One region of the Paenibacillus sp. FSL R5-0636 genome, then DNA from elsewhere that is predicted to be linked to it. Evidence: riboswitches for the same ligand, from Rfam matches in the RefSeq annotation. Region 1 holds a riboswitch; the other holds the start of a gene.
What was found. A riboswitch is a leader RNA that binds a small molecule or an ion and turns the genes downstream of it on or off. The one in region 1 is predicted to bind preQ1.

Region 2: another riboswitch for preQ1. It lies ahead of MKX34_RS06095 (queuosine precursor transporter); the one in region 1 lies ahead of queF (preQ(1) synthase).

What each region holds. Positions count from the first base shown of each region.
Region 1 is NZ_CP150232.1:3,761,521-3,767,494, forward strand. Features, by position in the region: gene queE (7-carboxy-7-deazaguanine synthase QueE) at 1-685, opposite strand, end outside; gene MKX34_RS16990 (6-carboxytetrahydropterin synthase) at 678-1,160, opposite strand; gene queC (7-cyano-7-deazaguanine synthase QueC) at 1,160-1,822, opposite strand; gene queF (preQ(1) synthase) at 1,852-2,325, opposite strand; PreQ1 riboswitch class I at 2,489-2,532, opposite strand; gene MKX34_RS17005 (hypothetical protein) at 2,852-3,187, shown strand; gene murB (UDP-N-acetylmuramate dehydrogenase) at 3,251-4,162, opposite strand; gene MKX34_RS17015 (ABC transporter ATP-binding protein) at 4,313-5,113, opposite strand; gene MKX34_RS17020 (iron ABC transporter permease) at 5,169-5,974, opposite strand, start outside.
Region 2 is NZ_CP150232.1:1,387,983-1,393,956, forward strand. Features, by position in the region: gene cobU (bifunctional adenosylcobinamide kinase/adenosylcobinamide-phosphate guanylyltransferase) at 1-113, shown strand, start outside; gene cobS (adenosylcobinamide-GDP ribazoletransferase) at 110-925, shown strand; gene MKX34_RS06085 (YnfA family protein) at 1,220-1,546, shown strand; gene MKX34_RS06090 (methyl-accepting chemotaxis protein) at 2,437-4,125, opposite strand; PreQ1 riboswitch class I at 4,493-4,538, shown strand; gene MKX34_RS06095 (queuosine precursor transporter) at 4,549-5,262, shown strand; gene MKX34_RS06100 (AMP-binding protein) at 5,540-5,974, shown strand, end outside.

The sequences.
Region 1 (5,974 bases):
GCTGTGGAAGTACACGAACCTTGTTCATATCCGAATCCACGATTACTTTATTAAACAACCACTCCAGCCTTCCCAGAAGTCGAGCAGAAATGTTGCCCTCTTCCGTGACATCATCATTACCAGGCTGCAGAAAGAGCTGCACATTCGGATATCGCTGGTGAACGTTTTTCGCATAATCAAAATCATTATCATCAAACACTACGACCTTCAAGCTATGCGTAGAACGACCCAGTTTCTCCATCTTACTCATGATGTTATCTAACATTTCCCAATTCGTTGTCATTCCTGAGCTTGGGGGTTTAGGGCTGATTGTCAGCACATCCACGTCATTGAACCAATCCTGCCATTTACTCCCCTGAGTTTCTATCGCTGCTTTTATTCCACGCTCATGAAGCAGACTGATGAAGGTACCCATTCCTTCACCAATCAAGGCAGGATTACCGCCTGAAATCGTAACACAGTCGAAATTATCGCCAGCTAACGCCAATAATTCATTTATGATTTCTTCTGCTTCCATCATGCGAACCTTATTCTTAGCCGTACCATCCCAAGTAAAAGCGGAGTCACACCAGCCGCAGCGATAATCGCAGCCATAGGTGCGGACAAACATCGTCTTCACTCCAATTACCGCACCTTCGCCTTGAATAGTAGGACCGAATATTTCAATTACAGGAATCTTACTCACAGTCACAGCCTCCATACAAACGGTAGGATGGCCCTTCATCCGGAACATCTTCAGCCAGCACCTCTGCCCAAGAGGTTGGAGTCTCCCATAGCTTTACCGAGTATAAAGGCAACCCTGCTTGCTTAAGCTTGTAGGCAATATATGAAGACATATTCTCCACTGTGGTACGGAAAGACAATAAGGCTACTTTGGAGCCCGTATTCGTTAACGTCTCTAACACAGGTTCATTTCCCATAGCAAGAAAAGCGTGATCTAAACGATCTACTAGGCTTTGTTGTACTGTCATTTTGATATCGCTAAAATCAATGACGAAGCCTTCATCCGAGTGGCCTTCCGCGGCCATAGGTTTGCCCTTAAGCACTACTTCGAGCTTATAAGTATGTCCGTGCAGATTGCTGCATTTCCCTTTGTGTCCCACTAACTGGTGTGCCGCATCGAACGTAAATATTTTGCAGACTGAAACCTCGTTAAGCATTAAGAGCCGGCCTCCATTCTCTCTGCCTCATATTGCTCAAGACCACGCTGACGCAATAGACAGGCTGGACAAGTACCGCAGCCACTGCCAATAATACCGTTGTAACAGGTCAGTGTGTGTTCGCGAACATAATCAAAATACCCCAGTTGATCGGCCATTTTCCACGTTTCTTTTTTATCCAGCCACATTAGGGGAGTGTGGATCGCAAACTCATAGTCCATAGATAAGTTCAGCGTAACATTCAATGATTTCACAAAAACATCACGGCAGTCCGGATAACCGCTAAAGTCCGTTTGGCAAACCCCAGTGACGATATGGGAGTACCCCAGTTGTTTAGCTAATATAGCGGCAAAAGATAAAAACAACAAATTCCGTCCATCGACGAAAGTACTTGGAAGCTCATCCCCTTCCCCAGCCACGATATCTATATCCTGACGGGTAAGTGCATTGGGTGCCAGCTGATTAAGCAGCCCCAGATCAAGAATATGCTGTTTTACATTAAACTTAGCTGCTATCTCTGTTGCAACTTCGATTTCAGCCGCATGACGTTGATTATAGTTGAAGGTAACTACCTGCACTTCCTCATACTGCTGCAATGCCCAAACCAGGCAAGTGGTGCTATCTTGTCCGCCGCTGAATACGACGAGTGCTTTTTTGTTCATATGAATCTCTCCTTATCACAAGTTGGAATTTAGCGGTTGTCCACTTTTTCTGGATAGAGGTCGTGATTGATTAAGCGGTGTTCCGCCATCGCCTCATACTTCGTACCCGGTCTTCCATAGTTGCAATAAGGATCAATTGAAATGCCTCCGCGCGGAGTGAACTTGCCCCATACCTCAATGTAACGCGGATCCATCAGTGAGATCAGTTCATTCATAATAATGTTGACACAGTCCTCATGAAAGTCACCATGGTTGCGGAAGCTAAACAGATACAGCTTTAATGATTTGGATTCCACCATTTTTTGTTCAGGAATATACGAAATATACAGCGTGGCAAAATCCGGCTGACCCGTTACAGGACACAAGCTAGTGAACTCAGGGCAGTTGAATTTAACAAAATAATCACGTCCGGGATGTTTGTTATCAAACACCTCCAGAATGTCTGGATCATAACCAAACTTGTACTGTGTTCCCTGATTACCAAGCAAAGTAACTTCTTGCATTTCCTCTTTCAATCTTCCTTCTGACACGACAAAAAACCCCTCTCTTTTCCTTCGGCCTTGGCCGGTAATGGAAAGAAGAACGAGATTTCGAAAACTTGGCTCCACTAAGAAGAAACGGAAGCAACGTCCGGATAAAGGACAGCAACCGCTTGTACTGTTTAATATATTCTTAGTTTTTTATAGAGGGAGTTCGCGAACCTCTCCTGCACAACTTTAGTGCAGACTTCTTCTTAAAGCATAAAGCATATTGCGTCTTGAACTATACCATGGGTAGCCCGCTCCTGACAAGTTCTACTCTTTACTGTTACCTTATACAGATCAGCAAATCACTCCAGATTAACGTGGATAGACCTGCGTATGTAGAGATTAGGAAGCTCAAAACCAATGCCAATTTGATTGTGGATTTCTTTTTAATGACATGAATTATTCATATGGTTAATTAAGATGCGGCAAAAAAAAGGATTCAAATCCTAAGAAAAGGGTAACTTATTCATAATAATCTTCGAGCTAAGGGTGGGAGCATTTTATGGAACAAAGTATACAGCAGCTTATGGATTGGCTTAACAATCATTTGAATGAAACAATCGCTATTGAAAAGAAAGAACTTCGTGATTTGGATAAAGTTCATTTCAATTTAGAGTCCGTAGATTTCCGGAGTGCAGACGATGTTATTGATGAATATCTTGGAAGTGCACTGATATTAAGAGGTTTCGGCAGCACACTTAACGCCGATGGTGAACTGGTATCCCTGCCACAATCCACTTATGATTTAGCTGTTGAAGGTCTTCAAATCGTAGACTTAGCCGACCGCAAGGCAGAAATAACTACGGACAGAGCTAATTACACCCTTTCAGTAGATTAAACGAACATGATTATGATAAGCAAAAAGAGCCCACAGCGATTGCGGGCTCTTTTTGCTTATCATTTATTCTTCTCCAATGATCTCCACTTCAGTTTCCAGCTCTACACCGAATTTATCCTTCACAGTCGCTCTTACATGGTGGATTAGCCCGATGTAATCACTGGCTGTTGCATTATCTGCATTCACAATAAATCCCGCATGCTTCTTGGATACCTCAGCACCGCCGATTCTTGTACCCTGTAAGCCGCTCTCTTGAATTAACTGACCTGCAAAACGGCCTGGAGGCCGCTTAAATACACTCCCACAGGATGGATACTCAAGCGGTTGCTTCGATTCACGTAAATAAGTTAGTTCATCCATTTTTGCCTTGATCGTTAAAACATCACCGGAAGTCATAGCAAATTTGGCCTCAAGTACAATGTACTCACCGCTTGCGAACACGCTTTTTCTGTAACCCCATTGCAGCTCATCACCTTGCAGAGTTACCAATTGCCCGTTCTTATTTATAGCTAGTGCACTATGCAGGACATCTTTGATCTCACCGCCATAAGCACCTGCGTTCATATAGAGCGCTCCACCAACTGTTCCTGGAATGCCACAGGCGAACTCAAGACCCGTAAGCTCCTTATCAAGTGCATATCTGGAAACATCAATTATTTTGGCACCACATTGCGCATATAAGAGATTGTCGCGAATCCCCATTTCGGTCAGTCCTGCCGTTTGCAGAACGATCCCACGTACACCTCCATCACGGATAATCACATTGGAGCCATTCCCAAGTACCGTAAGGGTTATCCCATTTTGTTCTGCATATGTAACGATCTTTTGAATTTCATCATAAGTAGCTGGTGCAGCCAAAATATCAGCTTTGCCGCCCATTTTAGTGTACACGTGATCTTTTAAATTCTCATGACTTTTCACTTTTCCTGCAGTCATTAGCTGCTCTAGGTCATCTTGAATTTTGTCAATATTCATGTTTTCATGCTCCTTTAACCATGTATAAATGATGGTCCTTGATCTATTTTAAAGAGTTATTATGAAATTGTAGGCAACCACAACTGTAACAACGAACAGGCTCCCTTGTCAATGACGGGAGCCTGTTCGTTGTATGATTTTAGATGATAATTACACAGCTTTATAGGCAGCAAGCTCGTAAGGAAGACACAGTGGCACACCCGTACGTGGATCCGGAACGATATCCGCTTCAATTCCAAACACTTCCCGCAATACATCTGGTGTCATAACCTCAGTAGGTGAGCCTTCGCTAACCACAGTACCGGACTTAATCGCTACCATATGCTGCGCATAACGAGTAGCATGATTCAAATCATGCACGACCATGATGATGGTACGACCTTCTTCCTCATTCAGCTTTTGCAATAGCTGAAGAACTTCGAGCTGATGCGCCATATCTAGGAAGGTTGTAGGCTCGTCAAGGAATAAAATATCTGTTTCTTGAGCTAACGCCATAGCGATCCATGCGCGTTGACGTTGTCCACCTGAGAGACGGTCAATAGGGCGATCATGAAAAGATTCCATGCCCGTAACAGAGATGGCGTTGGAGATGATGTTGCGATCCTCAGCGGTCATCGTGCCAAATCCCTTCTGATGAGGGAAACGACCGTAGCTGACCAGCTCAGATACCGTCAGACCGTCAGGAGCCGTTGGGTTCTGCGGTAGAATCGCTAGCTGCCTAGCAACCTCTTTAGTTGAAAAGTTATGGATCGATTTGCCGTCCAGCATTACGGTGCCACTCTTCGGCTTCATAATCCGGGCCATCGTTTTGAGGATTGTAGATTTACCGGAGCCGTTAGCGCCCACTAGTGCGGTGATTTTTCCCGTAGGGATAGACAAGTTCAATCCTTTAACTATAGTAGCCTCTGCATACCCAATACTTAATTCTTCTGTATTCAAACGTTCTGACATGATCTACAACTCCCTTAAAAGTTTTATGGAGCTATGCTCCTAAGTATGAACTAATTTACGCTTTAGACTTGGCGAGTAAATATAAAAAGTAAGGTGCGCCAATAATCGCAACCACAATGCCAGTCGGAACTTCCGCAGGTTGCAACACCCATCTGCCGATGGTATCAGCGGTAATCATAAGAAGCGCCCCTGTCAAAGCACTAGCAGGCAATAACACCTGATGACGGGGTCCCACGAGCCTGCGAGCCAGGTGTGGTGCTATCAGGCCGACGAAGCCAATACCTCCGCTTACTGCGACGCAGGAGCCGGCAAGCGCTACGGCTGTTACCAGAAGGAGAATACGTTCCTTCTCCACACGCATTCCTAGACCTAATGAAGTATGGTCCCCTAGATTCAATACATTTAGAACCCGGGCTTTATAGAAGGCGAACGGTAACAGAATCGCGATCCAAGGCAGCAAAGCAAGGACGAATCTCCAATCCCCACCCCATATTTTCCCGGCGATCCAAGTAGCTACAAATTGATAATTATTAGGATCAAGCGTAAGTGCCAATACAAGCTGGCAAGCATTGATTCCTGCAGCGACCGCAATCCCGATAAGGATCAGCCTTGTAGGAGACAGACCATCTGCCTTCCGGTAGGCAAGAATATAGATTAAAGCTGCGGTCAGGCCAGCCCCACCAAGCGCTAGGAGAGGCAAGACAAATACCGGAGCTGCTGTTGTAGCCGGAAAGAACGAGATAAAAATGATTACAGCAAAACCTGCACCAGCACTTATGCCCAGCGTAGCCGGTTCGGCGAGTGCATTACGTGCGAGACTTTGTAGAATACAGCCTGATACTGCAAAGCCCGCTCCAACTA
Region 2 (5,974 bases), 2.4 Mb from region 1:
ATCGTGATCTGGCGGGACGAATGAACGCCCTGATCGCTCGGCAATGCGAACAGGTCTTTCTAGTAACTGTTGGAATTCCGATTGAGCTGAAGAGCAGGGAGTATCGTTTATGAGGGAGCGTAGGGATGCGGCCGTAGCTGCCTTTCAGTTCTTATCCCGATTTCCTGTAAAAGGTGATCCGGGATTCTCTCCTGAACTGCTGCGCCGGAGTGTAATCTTCTATCCCATGGTAGGCGCAGCAATTGGGCTGTGTGTAGCTGCTGGAGCAGCCCTGACGGGATTGCTTTTACCTGCTTGGCCAGCAGCTGTGCTCACTCTGATTCTGTGGGTAGGCCTCACTGGCGGGTTGCATCTTGATGGCTGGATGGACAGCGCAGATGGTCTGCTCAGCTATCGGCCACGGGAGCGTGCCCTGGAGATTATGAAGGACAGCCGTGTAGGTGCGATGGGCGTACTCGCCTGCGTGCTGCTCCTGCTGTTTAAAGCATCTTTGCTGGCAGCTCTAATCGAAGGCTTCGCCTACTACGAGCTGCCGCTGCTCTTGGTACCAGCGGTCTGGAGCCGCTGGTATATGGTACGGGCAATGGTGCGTTATCCCATTGCCCGTGGAGACGAGGGGCTGGCCGCGAACTTCGCCGGCCTAGCTTCCTCGCATGAGCGGCGCGCGCTGGCAGTCGCCGCGCTGCTCTCGCTGGCCGCCGCCGCTGCGCCACTGGCGCTCGGCGCTGGCTTAGCCGCGTGGCCGCTGCATCTGGCGGCAGCTCTGCTGCTGCCGGTCGCGGCCTTGGCCTGCGGCACCGCAGCTGCGCGGCGGATCAGCAGCCGGCTCGGCGGGCTCACCGGCGACGTGTACGGCGCGCTGAACGAGCTGCTGGAGGTTGTGCTGCTGCTAGTGTTATTGCTGCTTCAGCACAATTTAATGTAAGCTCCACGGATGTATCTTGAGTAGTTTGCTTTAGGTAGCTCTACGGATGAACCTTGAGTAGTTTGCTGAAGGTAGCACTACGGGTGAGCCTTGAGTAGTTTGCTGTCTACGGATGAACCTTGAGTAATTTACTGTAAGCAGCTCCACGGGTGAACCTTGAGTAGTTTGCTGTAGGTAGCTCTACGGGTGAACCTTGAGTAGTTTGCTGTAGGTAGCCCCACGGATGAACCTTGAGTACAATTTGTTATGAGTAACCTTTGCGTTTTTAGGAGATTGACAGGGAAGAGGGATGACATGTTATTTGCCATTCTGCTATTTATAATTGCTGGCCTTGCTGAGATCGGTGGCGGATATTTAGTGTGGTTATGGTTGAGAGAATCAAGGCCACTTTGGTACGGCTTAGTGGGGTCCTTGATTCTGATAGCGTATGGGATTATCCCTACGTTGCAGAAATTCCCTTCCTTCGGCAGAGTGTATGCGGCTTACGGCGGGGTGTTTATCGTGCTCGCGGTCTTATGGGGATGGCTTGTAGACAAGAAGACACCAGACGTATATGACTGGGTCGGAGCAGGTATTTGTGTGATCGGTGTATCGGTCATCCTCTGGGCACCGCGACACTAAGTTGAGTGATGTTTGCTTAGCCATAAAAGCTGAATGAAAGCTGAGTAACCTAGTTTTTACTGAGTGAGTAACTTGGCTTCGGACTCAGGGGACCTTATTTGCGAAAAAAGGGTTATTTTGGAGCGTTTTCGGACACCAGAGGCGCTATTTGAACAAAAAAGGCTGAGTCTGGGTTGATTATGAGGCCATAGCGTCTCTCGAGTCCGAAAAAGCCTCCAAATGGCAGTTTTTCGAGTAATAGCGGCATCTGAGTCCGCAAGCCAGCAGCAAATAGCGTGCTGAGGTCTAAGTGAGAGCTTCGCGCAAGCTAGTGCATGTAGCTGATTCTATTGCTGTAGGTAGCATCCACGGAGGAACTTTGAGTAACTTGCTGTAGGTAGCACCACGGATGAACTTTAAGTAATTCGCTGTGAGTAACTTGGCTCCGGACTCAGGAGACCTTATTTGCGAAAAAAGGGTTATTTTGGAGCGTTTTTGGACACCAGAGGCGCTATTTGAACAAAATAGGCTGAGTCTGGGTTGATTATGAGGCCATAGCGTCTCTCGAGTCCGAAAAAGCCTCCAAATGGCAGTTTTTCGAGTAATAGCGGCATCTGAGTCCGCAAGCCAGCAGCAAATGGCGTGATGAGTCTAAGCGAGAGCTTTGCGCAAGCCTAGCGCATGCAGCCGAGTCTAAGCGAGAGCTTCGCGCAAACTAGTACATGTAGCCGAGTCTAAGCGAGAGCTTCGCGCAAGCCTAGCGCATGCACCCTGAGTCTAAGCGAGAGCTCCGCGCAAGCCTAGCGTATGCCCCCAAGCCTAAGCGAGACCTCAGCAAGCGCTAGCGAGCCATAAACTAAAAACCCCCGTTCAACACTTTCGTGTGAACGGGGGTTTTTAGTTTACAAGCGTTAGATCTTAAATTGCTGCACAGCTTCTTGGAGTTTCTTGGCTTGCTCATACAGATGTTTAACGGTTTCTGCATGGCCTTCCAGTTCGACGCGCTGCCGCTCTGAGTTAGCAGCGAGTGTGTCCGCACTTTCTTGCGATCTTGATGTAATTTGTGCAGTTTCTTCGACGGAAGCACTGACTTCTTCTGTACTTGCCGAGATTTGCTGTGTAGCCGCAGATACGGATTGGATGCTGTGATTGATGCTTTGGATAAGAATCAGGAGGTGATTAAAGGCATCACCTGCTTCTGCTACTTTGCCGACTCCAGAGGCAACCTCAGAATTCACGTGGTTCATCTCGGTAACGGAGCGGCTCATATCTTCTTGAAGCCCAAGTAGGAAGTCACGGATCTGTTCGTTTGCGTTGCGTGATTGTTCAGACAGCTTGCGTACTTCTCCCGCAACAACAGCAAAACCGCGTCCATGCTCTCCTGCGCGTGCAGCTTCGATTGAAGCATTCAGCGACAGCATTTGGATCTGTTTCGTAATTTCAGTAATGCTGTGAACGACTTCTCCGATCATTACTGAACGCTCATTCATGATTTGTAACTGATCCAGCGACTGTAGGGAAGCACGTTCAACCTGGCGCATTTGCAGCACGGCACTTTGAGCAATTTCATTACCGCCACTTGCTTCAGCGGAAGCCTCACTGATTTGCTCCGTGACTTCATTCGCTGCTGAGGCAATACTTTGAATGCCTAAATTGATTTCTTCCATTGCTCTCGAGTTATCTGATGCACTGCTAGCGATAGTCGTACTACCTTTGCCGATTTCTACTACCGATGAGCTGGAGTGATCCGCCATATCGTTGAGAACCTCAACACGTTCTTTTAAAGAGTTGGAATCCGCAACGACAGTATTAGAGGTTACCAGTACATGTCCGATCATTTCTTTCAGGCGTTGGGTCATCGCTTGGAAGCTTACGGACAACTGTGCAACTTCGTCATTTCCTTTAACTGATAATTCTTCGGTGAAATCTCCCTCTGCGAGCCGGGCACTATAAGCTGCCAGTTTTGAGATTGGACGTGTTATACGCACACTCATAAACCATGCACCGGTTAGACCGATGATCAACGTCAGAAGTGTGATTCCGGCACTTGTCCATAGAATACTGTCTGTTTTTTCTTGAATGAAGCTTACGTCACTGCTTACACCGATAACCATCGTACTTCCGGGAATACCGATATAAGCTGTTTTATGTATACCATGTGCGTCGCTATATGTATCGCTTAGTCCAGTTTTTCCTTTAGAGGCTTGTTGCATTGCAGAGGATACGGTGACACTTTCTGCCCGTTGCAATTTTGCATCGTGATCTGCGGATAGAATCTCAGCTTCTTTCCCTTTCAGATTGACCAGAAAAATGGTTTCCACTCCATGTTGTTTCCTCTTTTCCTGAAAATAGAACTCGAGATTGGTGGCAGACTGATCGTTCTTATTTAGGGTTTGCTGGGCGTGCATTACGTTGAGATTCTTATATACGTCCTGAGCAGCGGCAGTAAGGATTTTGTTAATCTGTGGCATAACATAGCTGTTGAAGATATTGATGGAGATAAAGTAGAAGCTGGTGCTTAACAAAAGAGACGTGAGCAACAGAACAACAAATAATAAACGCGTGAATTTGCGACTGATCGAATGCTTGATACGAAACATATCGTTCTCTCCTTTTTTTATGGACGGTGAGGTCATTTCTTTTTTTGGTCTTCACTAGATACTCCATGCCAACTGCTGGAAATTGGCGACCCGAGATATATTCCATAGTTATGTCATATTTCTACTAAATGGATCGGGAATAAGGTGTTTGATACTATTCTATAGAATTAACCTCTGGATGAATAGTGAAAGTTTTGTCCTATAGAGCATTTTTTTCTGAAAAAAATGAATTATTGCTGACTATTTTAGATAATTGTCGAAAAAAAAGAACTGGAACTACCAATTTCATATAAAAATATTATTTTTATGGATTGTTAAGCGCTATTGTGATAGAGTATTAATGTTTTGTTCCAAAAATTTAATAATGTAAGCCGCGGTTCGTAACCATCCCGCGTAAACAAAACTAGGAGGAGTTTCAGTAATATGTTTAATTTGTTGTGGGGAGTTTTATTTGTTATTGTCAATTTTGCCTTTTTTCTACTCTGTTACCGCCTGTTCGGGAAAAGTGGAATGTATGCCTGGGTAGGTATTGCTACTGTAATTGCTAACATTCAGGTAGCTAAGACGATTGCTATGCCATTTGATATTGTGATGACACTCGGAAATACGATGTATGTCACTTTGTATATGACCAGCGATTTGCTTAATGAGAAGTATGGAAGAGCGGAAGCACGTAAAGCGGTCTGGTTTGGTTTCTTCACCTTGCTTATGACTACAGTCATTATGCAGATGGTACTAGTATTTAAGCCACAGGAGACCGATATCGCTCAGTCTTCTTTGGAGACGATTTTTGGGCTGATGCCTCGACTAGCTTTGGGTAGTCTTACTGCTTACTTCATTAGTCAGTTCCTAGATGTTCGGTTGTACTCTTGGATTCGTAAATATTACAGCACCTCAAGTCAGCTGTGGATTCGTTCCAACGGCAGTACGATGATTAGCTCCTTTGTGGATACACTTATCTTCTGCACCATTGCGTTTGCGGGCTTGTATGACTGGAATGTATGGCTTGAAATTTTGCTTACAACTTATCTAGCGAAGTTCTTACTAACCGCAGTAAGCACACCTATCTTATATATCGCCCGAACCTTTACTTTTGCTGAAGAGGGTACACCATCAACCGTTCAAAAGAAGGACTAAACAACAATACAGCCAGCGCGTACCGATCATAATCGATGCGTGCTGGCTATTTTTTAGTTGTAAGATGGACTTAATAGTTACATGAAAATGTGTACATAAAAATAATATAAAGCTAAAATAAGCTATCATAGCAATTCTAGCGGGTTAGTCTAACAGGAGCGCCTGCGATGGCGCTTAACACATATACTTTAGTCTGGGCTGGACTTGCGGGGCAGTCCGATTGAAGAAAATGTATATAATTGGTAGTCACAGAAATTACGAACAGGTGTGATCAAGGATGAATCTAGTAGTTCCTATACTGCGTCATGCAGCACAGCAGCCTGACAACATTGCCTTAACCCATGACCTAGCAAGTCATACCTATACAACATTAGTAGAAACGATGCGGAGAATCGCGAATGGCCTACAGCAAAAGGGTCTGAGGCATGACAAAATCGCGATTTTATCTACGAATTGTATTGAATTTGTTGAGGTTTTCTTGGGGGCGATTTATGCGGGCTGTGTTCCCATTCCCTTAGATCCCAAATGGAGTGCTAATGAACTGCAGGTTATTATAGAACAGTGCCAGCCGACAATGATTTTTGCCGAGCCGGAAGCCGCAAAGAATCTGGTCCTCAAGGATCAAGCGATCCCAACACTGACCTTCTCAAATGAACGAACAAGTTCCTATGATCAGTGGCTGGCTGCCCTGAAGCCGGAGGCTGAGTTGGAT